One region of the Streptomyces sp. NPDC048636 genome, then DNA from elsewhere that is predicted to be linked to it. Evidence: riboswitches for the same ligand, from Rfam matches in the RefSeq annotation. Region 1 holds a riboswitch; the other holds the start of a gene.

What was found. A riboswitch is a leader RNA that binds a small molecule or an ion and turns the genes downstream of it on or off. The one in region 1 is predicted to bind cyclic di-AMP.
Region 2: another riboswitch for cyclic di-AMP. It lies ahead of AB0C66_RS32510 (M23 family metallopeptidase); the one in region 1 lies ahead of AB0C66_RS34145 (transglycosylase family protein).

The regions. Positions count from the first base shown of each region.
Region 1 is NZ_JBEZHR010000021.1:88,554-93,862, reverse strand. Features, by position in the region: gene AB0C66_RS34155 (cytochrome P450) at 475-1,743, shown strand; gene AB0C66_RS34150 (transglycosylase family protein) at 1,890-2,933, shown strand; cyclic di-AMP (ydaO/yuaA leader) riboswitch at 3,188-3,379, shown strand; gene AB0C66_RS34145 (transglycosylase family protein) at 3,387-4,058, shown strand; gene eno (phosphopyruvate hydratase) at 4,351-5,309, shown strand, end outside.
Region 2 is NZ_JBEZHR010000018.1:102,697-108,005, reverse strand. Features, by position in the region: gene AB0C66_RS32525 (GNAT family N-acetyltransferase) at 1-551, opposite strand, end outside; gene AB0C66_RS32520 (HPr family phosphocarrier protein) at 786-1,076, shown strand; gene AB0C66_RS32515 (GntR family transcriptional regulator) at 1,255-2,058, opposite strand; gene AB0C66_RS32510 (M23 family metallopeptidase) at 2,298-3,080, opposite strand; cyclic di-AMP (ydaO/yuaA leader) riboswitch at 3,093-3,256, opposite strand; gene AB0C66_RS32505 (pitrilysin family protein) at 3,474-4,880, opposite strand; gene AB0C66_RS32500 (pitrilysin family protein) at 4,877-5,309, opposite strand, start outside.

The DNA.
Region 1 (5,309 bases):
ACGACAGTGCGCCTAAACGGCTCCGTATGCCCGACTGGCGGCATAATGCTCCCTCAGAGTGGACCCTCCCGGCTGATTTACCGGATCGCCGTGTGTCTTACGCGCCCTTGGCTCGCCTGGCAAGCGCGGTGATCGTATCACCAGCGTGGGGTGGCCCCGTGCATGTGCCTGAGTCCCATTCGACATCCTGACGTCATTTCAGCCATGGCGCTTTTTACGCGCGTTGACCGACGTCAGCGGGTGTAACGGCATGTCATGCGACGTTCGGGGCATGATCCTAAGGGTGCCCTCCGGAGCCGCCGCATATCTGGGCAATCAGCGCGGGTTGCGGGCGACTCGTGGAGGGATTGTGGAGATGTCCTAGGGTAATTCCCTAGTCAACTATCCCCTTGATTCTTATTGTTCCGCATTTACCCGGTACAGCCGATAAGAGCTGTATGGGGGCGGTGGCGAGGCGGCCGGTATCGTCGGGGGGTGCCCGAGCAGCCCCGTGACATTCCCACTCCCACCCTCTTCACCTGGGAGTTCGCCGCCGATCCCTACCCCGCGTACGCGTGGCTCCGCGAACATGCCCCGGTCCGCAGGACCACGCTCCCCAGCGGAGTGGAGGCATGGCTGGTGACCCGCTACGCCGACGCCCGGCAGGCATTGGCCGATCCCCGGCTGTCCAAGAACCCGCGAACCCATAGCGAATCGGCCCATGCCCGGGGCAAGGTGGGCATCCCCGGTGAGCAACGTGCCGATCTGATGACACATCTGCTCAACATCGATCCGCCGGACCACACCCGGCTGCGGCGGCTGGTGTCCAAGGCGTTCACCCCGCGCAGGGTCGCCGCGTTCGCCCCGCGGGTCAGGGAGTTGACCGATCGGCTGATCGACGACTTCGGGGAAAGGGGAGAAGCCGATCTGATCCATGAGTTCGCCTTCCCCCTCCCCATCTACGCGATCTGCGATCTGCTCGGGGTGCCCCGCGAGGACCAGGACGACTTCCGGGACTGGGCGGGTTCCATGATCCGGCACGGCGGCGGTCCACGCGGCGGAGTCGCCCGCGCCGTGAAGCACATCCGCGCCTATCTCGCCGAGCTGATCCACCGCAAACGGGAGACGCTCGGCGCGGAGGGAGAGGACGAGGACCTCATCTCCGGGCTGATCCGGGCCAGCGACCACGGGGAGCACCTCACCGAGAACGAGGCCGCGGCGATGGCCTTCATCCTCTTGTTCGCCGGGTTCGAGACCACGGTCAATCTGATCGGCAACGGGATGTACGCGCTGCTGCGCCACCCGGTTCAGCGCGCCCGGCTCCAGCAGGCCCTGGAAGAGGGGGACGAGCGGCTGCTCGCCGCGGGCGTCGAGGAACTGCTGCGCTATGACGGCCCGGTGGAGATCGCCACCTGGCGGTTCGCCACCGAGCCGCTGACCATCGGCGATGAGCGCATCGCCGCGGGCGAACCGGTGCTGGTGGTGCTCGCCGCCGCGGACCGCGACCCCGAGCGGTTCCCCGAGCCCGATGTGCTGGACCTCACGCGCACCGACAACCAGCATCTGGGCTACGGCCACGGCATCCACTACTGTCTGGGCGCCCCGCTCGCCCGGCTGGAGGCGCAGACCGCCCTCGCCACTCTGCTGCGCCGACTGCCCGATATCCGGCTTGCGGTGGATTCGGATGATCTGCGCTGGCGCGGTGGGCTGATCATGCGCGGACTGCGCACCCTCCCCGTGACATGGAATTCCCGGGGTGGCTGAGGCGCCGAAGCTCCTTGGCGGATGACATAAGTGACGAATGATCAGCGGCGTGACCGGGGCGTGACCTGGGATACACCGGCTTGTGATGATCGAGTGCCGTCGCTATGTTCAACCGACAACTCCACCGCCACACGAGAGGCCACCACATGCGTTCCGGGAACGGTCGGCACCGCCGCCCCCGCCAGGCTCCGGCCATCGTCGTCGCGGCGGGCATCACGGGTGCCGGGCTCGCCATCCCCCTCTTCGGGGCCAGCGGGGCCCAGGCCGCCTCCACCGCCACCTGGGACCAGGTCGCCGAGTGTGAGAGCGGCGGGATGTGGAGTGCCAACGAGGGCAACGGCTTCTACGGCGGCCTCCAGCTCACCCTGTCCATGTGGACGGAGCACGGCGGCACCGCCTACGCCCCGCGTCCCGATCTGGCAAGCCGCTCCCAGCAGATATCCGTGGCCCAGTCGATCCTGGACGAGCGCGGCCCGGACGCCTGGCCCAGCTGTGCGGTGAACGCGGGGCTGACCGACGGCGGCGACGCCCCCGAGGTGGACCCCGGGATCACCCGGGAGCCGTCCCTCGGCCAGCGCGGTGACGGCGGGGAGGGCGGCGAGCGCGGCGGCTCGGCGGCCGAGGACCGCGGGGACGCATGGGATTCCTCCGGGGACTCCTCCGGCTCCTCGGACGAGTCCGGCGATGAGCGGTGGGCGCCCGGCGACGACGAGGGATCCGAGGCGGACCAGGAGGAGGGGACAACGCCCTCCCCGTCCGCCTCGCCCACCGAGGAGGACGACGAGGACTCCGCGTCGCCGTCCCCGTCGGACACGAAGTCCTCCGACTCCCCGGACCGCCCGGACGCCTCGGCGTCCCCGGACGAGAGCGAGTCCCCGGACGAGAGCGCCGACCCCGCGCCCACCGGCCGCCACCGCGGCGCCGGGGACCCGGACGAGGCGAACGGCGACGAGGAGGCCCGGCGGCCCTCCGGGCGGCATGCCTCCCGGGACAGCGGGGAACGCGCCGAGGGGTCCTCGGACGACGGCTACCTCGTGCGCCCCGGTGACAACCTTTCAGAGATCGCCCAGCGCGAGGAGCTGTCGACCGGCTGGCACGGCCTCTACAAAGACAACGAAAGCCTCATCGGGGACAATCCGGATCTGATCCTCCCGGGTCAGCGGTTGGATCTGAGCGCCAAGGGGCGGTAGTTCGGGGTGAATTGCCCGATCTGGCGACGGTGAGACATACCTCTCGTCACATTGCCCGGAGCGCACCCCCTGTCCGATCTCTCCGCACCCGGCCCCACCTGCGTAGATGTGGGCCGGGAGAGATCAAATACAGCACCTCTCGCTGCGAATGGGGTGTTTGAACCTTCTCGGGGGGTGTGTTTACGGTCTTCCCGCTCGCCACCGCGGGCACCGTCGATCGTCACGCCGAATCCTGCCGGCGGTCGGGGGGAACCGACGCGTCAGCGCCGAAGGCAGGAGCGGGGGACCCAAGGTAGGTGCCGAACGGCCTGTGGACACGGGCTCGTCGGCTAGGGGTGAAGCCGGGTGTGATCGATCGTCGATCATTCGTCGATCGGTGGTGCACCGGCCGGGCAACTCACGTCCGAACCCGACAGCTCACCTCGTAGGCGTCGGTGAGGAAACGAACCAACGATGCTCAAGTCCAACGGCAAGCACCGTCGCCCGTCCAAGGCCACCCGTATCGCCGCCCTCGCCGGTCTCGCGGGCGCCGCCGTGGCCGCCCCGCTCATCGGGGCCACCTCCGCCTCCGCCGCCACCACCGCCCAGTGGGACAAGGTCGCGGAGTGCGAGGCCGGCGGCAACTGGTCGATCAACACCGGTAACGGCTACTACGGCGGACTACAGTTCTCGAGCTCCACCTGGGCCGCCTACGGCGGCACCTCGTTCGCCCCCACGGCCGACAAGGCCAGCAAGGACCAGCAGATACAGGTCGCCGAGAAGGTCCTCGCCGGCCAGGGCAAGGGCGCCTGGCCGGTCTGCGGCACCGGGCTGACCACCGGCGGCACCCCGTCGAGCTCCACCCCCTCCGACTCCGGTCAGCAGGAGTCCAAGGCCCCGGCGCCCAAGCCCGCGCAGCCGAAGGCCGAGACCCGTTCCGAGCCCGACCGCGCCGCGCGCCACGAGGCCCGCGGTCCGGTGAAGAAGGGCGACGGCGAGTACAAGGTCAAGGCCGGGGACACCCTGGGCGAGATCGCCAAGGCCGAGAAGGTCGAGGGCGGCTGGAAGAAGCTCTTCGAGCTGAACAAGGACATCGTCGAGCAGGCCGACCTGATCTACCCGGGTCAGCGGCTCCACCTGAGCTGACCGCGGTCCGGCCGACCGGGCCGGATCCGGGAACCGTCGGCCACGCGTCGACCACGAGCCCCGGCCGGGCGCGCCGCCCCGCGGTGCGTTCCGGCCGGGGCTCGATGGGTCTCGGCAAAGGGCTCACGGCAGAAGCTTCACGGCAAGGGCTTCGCGGAAAATGTAGATATCCGCACCCAAAACTGGCTATTTATGCCACGTCCTGTCTCGCGGGACGGGCGAACGGGGGGTCCGGCCCTCCGGTCCGGTTAGGCTCGTGTCGCTACCGCAGACACATACGAAGGAGAACCTCGTGCCGTCCATCGACGTCGTCGTAGCTCGCGAGATCCTCGACTCGCGAGGCAACCCCACGGTCGAGGTCGAGGTCGGCCTCGACGACGGCAGCACGGGCCGTGCCGCCGTTCCGTCCGGTGCCTCCACTGGCGCCTTCGAGGCCCTCGAGCTCCGTGACGGCGACAAGAACCGCTACAACGGCAAGGGCGTCGAGAAGGCCGTCCTCGCCGTGATCGAGCAGATCGGCCCGGAGCTCGTCGGCTACGACGCCACCGAGCAGCGGCTGATCGACCAGGCGATGTTCGACCTGGACGCCACCCCGGACAAGTCCTCGCTCGGCGCCAACGCCATCCTCGGCGTCTCCCTCGCCGTCGCGCACGCCGCCTCCGAGGCGTCCGACCTCCCGCTCTTCCGGTACCTGGGCGGCCCCAACGCCCATCTGCTGCCGGTCCCGATGATGAACATCCTCAACGGCGGTTCGCACGCCGACTCCAACGTGGACATCCAGGAGTTCATGATCGCGCCGGTCGGCGCGGAGTCCTTCTCCGAGGCGCTGCGCTGGGGCACCGAGGTCTACCACACCCTGAAGTCGGTGCTGAAGGAGCGCGGTCTGTCCACCGGTCTCGGTGACGAGGGCGGCTTCGCGCCGAACCTCGACTCCAACCGCGAGGCCCTGGACCTGATCGTCGAGGCCATCAAGAAGGCCGGCTACCAGCCGGGCCAGGACATCGCGCTGGCGCTCGACGTGGCCGCCTCCGAGTTCTACAAGGACGGCTCCTACGAGTTCGAGGGCAAGTCCCGCAGCGCCGCCGAGATGACCTCCTACTACGCCGACCTGGTCGCCGCGTACCCGCTGGTCTCCATCGAGGACCCGCTGAACGAGGAGGACTGGGACGGCTGGAAGACCATCACCGACCAGCTCGGTGACAAGGTCCAGCTGGTCGGCGACGACCTGTTCGTCACCAACCCGGAGCGGCT
Region 2 (5,309 bases), on a different contig from region 1:
AGGTCGAACTCGAGGCGGACGACACCGTCCTCGAAGCTGCGCTGCTGGGTGTAGCCCGCGTCCGTGAACACCTTGATCATCTTGGTGTTGGCGGGCAGCACCTCGGCGGCGAAGCGGCGGATGCCGCGTTCACGCGCGACCGCGGCGATGTGCTCCAGGAGGGCGGAGGCGACGCCGCGGCCCTGATGGGCGTCCTGGACGAGGAAGGCGACCTCGGCCTCGTCGGCGGGTGCGCTGGCCGACCGACCCCGGCCGTCGATGCGGTCGTAGCGCACGGTGGCGATGAACTCGCCCCCCACGATGGCCGCCAGACCCACCCGGTCGACGTAGTCGTGGTGCGTGAAGCGGTGGACGTCGCGGTCGGACAGCCGGGGGTAAGGGGCGAAGAAGCGGTAGTACTTCGACTCGGCGGAGACATGCTCATAGAAGCTGACCAGCCGCTGCGCGTCATCGGGGGTGATGGGGCGGATCTGCGCGGTGCCACCGTCCCGGAGCACCACGTCGGCCTCCCAGTGGGTCGGGTAGGCGTACTGGTCCGGCGGCGTCGGCATGGGGCAAGCGTAAGGGCCGGGCGCCGATCGGGAGCAGGTCCGAACGGTCCCGTCCGGATTGGCGGACGGGTCCGAATGGTGGACGCCCTTGCGTGGGGGCGGGGTGTCGGGGGAAGGTCCGTATCGGCCCGGTCCGGGCATGGCCGGGCCTACTCGGACATCGTTCGGGTGAACCCGGACACCGTATGATTTTGGTCTAGACAACACCACCCGTCACATCTGAAGGGCAACACCATGGCTGAGCGCCGCGTCACCATCGGCTGGGCCGAGGGCCTGCACGCCCGCCCTGCGTCGATCTTCGTCCGGGCGGCCACCGCCGCAGGCGTCCCCATCACGATCGCCAAGGGCGACGGCACCCCGGTCAACGCCGCTTCCATGCTGGCCGTGCTCGGCCTGGGCGCGCAGGGCGGCGAGGAGGTCGTCCTGGCCTCCAGCGCGGACGACGCCGAGGTCGCGGAGGTGGCGCTCGACCGCCTGGCGAAGCTCGTGGCGGAGGGCCTGGAGGAGCTTCCGGAGACCGTCTGATCCATGCGGTGATGCGGTTCCCGACAGGGCCGCGGTGACCCCACCGGTCACCGCGGCCCTGTCGTTTCCGAATTCCCACCCCGCGAACCCGGCCTGCTGAATCCGGCCCTGCCCATCCAGCCCTGCCAATACGGCCCTGCCAATCCGGCCCATGAAAAAGGTAAGGCCGGGAAATCGGTCAGGAATCATGTATACGGGAGCCGTGTAAATTCCGCCGGTTCGCCGTGTTGACGGAATGTTTCGAAGTCCTCACCTGAGCCGGACGGCGCCGCCGGTATTCCGAGAGCGCGCTTTCGGTGTGCGCGGTGGCGAGGATCCGGGCGCGGTCGGCGTCGCCGCGCGCGACCGCGTCCACCAGCGCGCCGTGCTCCGCCCAGGACGCCACCGCCCGCACCACCGGGTCGGGATGCCCGCCCACACCTCCCGGCCCGGACCGCTCCGGCCGCCGCTCCGGCTCGTGCGGGGCATCGGACGGGTAGACCCAGGCGATCTTGCGCCGCACCTGGACGAGAAGCCCGGCCAGGCTCGGACTGCCCGACGCCTGCGCCAGGATCTCGTGGAACCAGTCGCCCAGCGGCCGCAGTTCACCCAGGCTCCCCCGGCGGGCCCGCTCCTGTCCGAGCCGGACCAGACCGCGCAACACCTTCAACTGGGCCTCGGTGCGGCGCTGGGCGGCGCGGGCGGCGCCCAGCGGCTCCAGCAGCCCGCGGATGTCGAGGAGGTCGGCCGCCTCCCGCTCGGTGGGCTGGGCGACACATGCGCCCGCATGGCGCCGGGTGATCACGAAGCCCTCGGACTCCAGGGTGCGCAGGGCCTCCCGGATGGGCACCCGTGAGACGCCGTAGCGGCGCGCGAGCAGTTCCTCGGTGAGCCGGCTGCCGGGCGGATAGGCACCGGAGACGATGTGCTCGCGAATGGCCGTGCACACCGCATGCGCCGAAATCCGCCGACCGCCCGTGATCTCGGCGGTATCCCCGTTCACTTCCGGTCCCGCACTGTTGAACCTCCGCCTTAATCCCAGCGAAACGCACCCGATTGCCGGGCGTTCGACAACTCTATTCCAGAACCAGGGAATTTCCGATGGCGGACGGGATTTCATGGATGTTTTTGGTCAGCGGGAGTGGGGCGACATACCGAAGGCCCCGTCCGCTCCGGGCGGACGGGGCCTTCGGTGGTGCCAGATGTACGGAGGTGCCCCTCGGGGGCACGGCCGCGGCGGGGTCAGACGCCGACGCCGTGCGAGCGCAGGTACGCCACGGGGTCGATGTCCGAGCCGTAGTCGGGACTGGTGCGCGCCTCGAAGTGCAGGTGCGGTCCGGTGACGTTGCCGGTGGCGCCCGACAGGCCGATCTGCTGGCCCGGGGTGACCGTCTGGCCGACCGAGACGTTCAGGGAGGACATGTGGCCGTACTGGGTGTACGTGCCGTCCTTCATCTTGATGACGATGTTGTTGCCGTAGGAGCCGCCCCAGCCCGCCTCGACGACCTCACCGGCGCCCACCGCGTGCACCGAGGTGCCCGAGGCCGCGTGGAAGTCGATACCGGTGTGGCTGCCGGAGGACCACAGACCGCTGGACGCCTGGTAGGCGGTGGAGACATAGGAGCCGGAGACCGGCGAGACGAAGGTGTTGAGGCGCTTGCGCTCGGCCTCGCGCGCGGCGCGCTCCTTGGCCGCCCGCTCCGCCTTGGCCTTCTTCGCGGCCGCCTCGGCCTTCCTGGCGGCCTCCTGGCGGGCGATGGTCTCGGCCCGCGCCTTGGCCGCGGCCTCCGCGGCGGCGGTCTCCTGGGACTGCGCCTGGGCCTGGATCTGGTCGGCCAGACCCTCGTCGATCACGATCGCCTGCTGTAGCCCGGTCTGCTCGGGAGCGGGCTCGGCGGCGAGGGCGGGTCCGGCGATACCGGCGACGACGCCCGAGGCGACGGTGGTCGCTCCCACGATGTTCGCGCCGGTGCGGACGGACCGTCGGGGACGGCGGTGTTTCCCGGTGGCACGGGTGAACGCCATGCTGTGGCGCACTCCTTCCTTCCTTCTCGCCTACCGGGTTAGCTGACGGGTTCGGAGCAGGAAGGTCTCCTACGGCCCCCTCGTCCCGGAGGACAAGGCGCCCGATTCACCCCTGGGGACATTGGGTCCCCGGCTCCCCTGGCTCGCGCCGTACGGGGACTCGGCGATGGCTGCCCGTGCCGCGGGTGCGGCGTGTAGATGGCGAACAGCCGCACTGACGCTAATCGGGCCGTCTTTCGATCACCAAACAGATCCGGATTTTTGTTGCTCTCCCCACAAACCAAACAGCCAACCTCCCTATAAAACGGGCATTCGGAAAGACCCTGACATCGCATGCGATGCCAGGGTCCTTCCGCTGATGGCCCGTTGGGGGACCGGGGGTCGCGCCGGGGGTCAGCCCGAGACGACGGTCACCTCACCGATGCCCAGCTCCCGGACCGGCCCCTCGATCTCCGAGGCGTCGCCGACCAGCACCGTGACCAGCCGGTCCGCCGGGAAGGCGCTCACCACCGCGGCGGTGGCCTCCACCGTCCCGGCTTCGGCGAGCCGGGCGTACAACTGCGCCTGGAAGTCGTCCGGAAGGTGCTGCTCGACCTGGTCGGCGAGGGTGCCCGCGACGGCGGCCGCGGTCTCGTACTTCAACGGGGCGACGCCCACCAGGTTCTGCACGGCGACATCGCGCTCGGCGTCCGTCAGCCCCTCCTCCTTCACGGTGCGCAGCACCTTCCAGAGGTCCTCCAGCGCCGGGCCGGTGACCTCGGTGGCCACCGAGCCGCTGATCGCCAGCATCGCGGCGCCCGCGGAAGCGCCGGACGGCGAGGGGGCCGTGGAGCGCAGCACCTGGCAGAAGGAGCGCACCCCGTAGGTGTAGCCCTTCTCCTCGCGCAGCACGCGGTCGAGCCGGGAGGTGAGGGTGCCGCCCAGGCAGTAGGTGCCCAGCACCTGGGCGGGCCAGACGCGGTCGTGGCGGTCGGCGCCGATCCGGCCGATCAGCAGCTGGGTCTGGACCGCGCCGGGCCGGTCGACGATCACCACACGGCCGGTGTCGTCGGCCACGATCGGCGGGGCCGGGCGGGGCGCGGCCGTGCCGCCGGTCCAGGCGCCGAGGGTGTCGGCGAGGGCCTTGTCGAGGTCGACCCCGGCGAGGTCGCCGACCACGACGGCGGTCGCGGTGGACGGGCGGATATGCGCCTCGTAGTAGGCCCGTACGGCCGCCGCGTCGATGCCCTCGACCGTCTTCTCGGTGCCCTGGCGGGGCCGGGACATCCGCGACTCGGCCGGGAACAGCTCCTTGGCCAGGGCCATGGAGGCGCGCCGGGCCGGGTTGGCCAGCTCATGCGGGATCTCGTCCAGCCGGTTGCGCACCAGCCGCTCGACCTCGCTGTCGGGGAAGGCGGGGGCGCGCAGCGCGTCGGCGAGCAGCCCGAGCGCCTTGGGCAGCCGGGAGACCGGGACCTCCAGGGAGACCCGTACGCCCGGGTGGTCGGCGTGGGCGTCCAGCGTGGCGCCGCAGCGCTCGAGCTCGGCGGCGAACTCCTCGGCGTCGTGCTTGTCGGTGCCCTCCGACAGGGCGCGCGCCATGATGGTCGCCACTCCGTCGAGCCCGGCGGGCTCCGCGTCCAGCGGGGCGTCCAGGTTGACCTCGACGGCCACGACCTGCTGGCCGGGGCGGTGGCAGGTCAGGACCGTGAGCCCGTTGGACAGCTCACCGCGCTCGGGGGCCGGGAAGGCCCACGGCTTGGGCGCCCCGCCGCTCGGCCGCGGGTGGAAGTTCATGGTCGCGGTGACGGCGTCGCTCACTGGGCCGCCTCCCCTTCTGCGTCGGTGTCGTCGGCGGCGTCATCGGCGGACTCGGCGCCCTGGACGGGCTCGTAGACCAGCACGGCGCGGTTGTCCGGGCGCAGCCGCGCGGCGGCCACGGCCCGCACCTCCTCGGGGGTGATCTCGAGCACCCGCTCCACGGCGGTCAGCGCCAGCTGCGGATCGCCGAACAGCACGGCGAAGCGGCACAGCTCGTCGGCGCGGCCGCCGACGGTGGCCAGCCGGTCCAGCCATTCGCGCTCGATCTGCGCCTGGGCGCGCTCCATCTCCGCGGGGGTCGGCCCCTCCTCGGCGAAGCGGGCCAGCTCCTCGTCGACCGCGGTCTCGATGGCGGGCACCTCGACACCGCCGGAGGTCTTCACGTCCAGCCAGCCGAGCGAGGGCGCGCCCGACAGCCGCAGCAGCCCG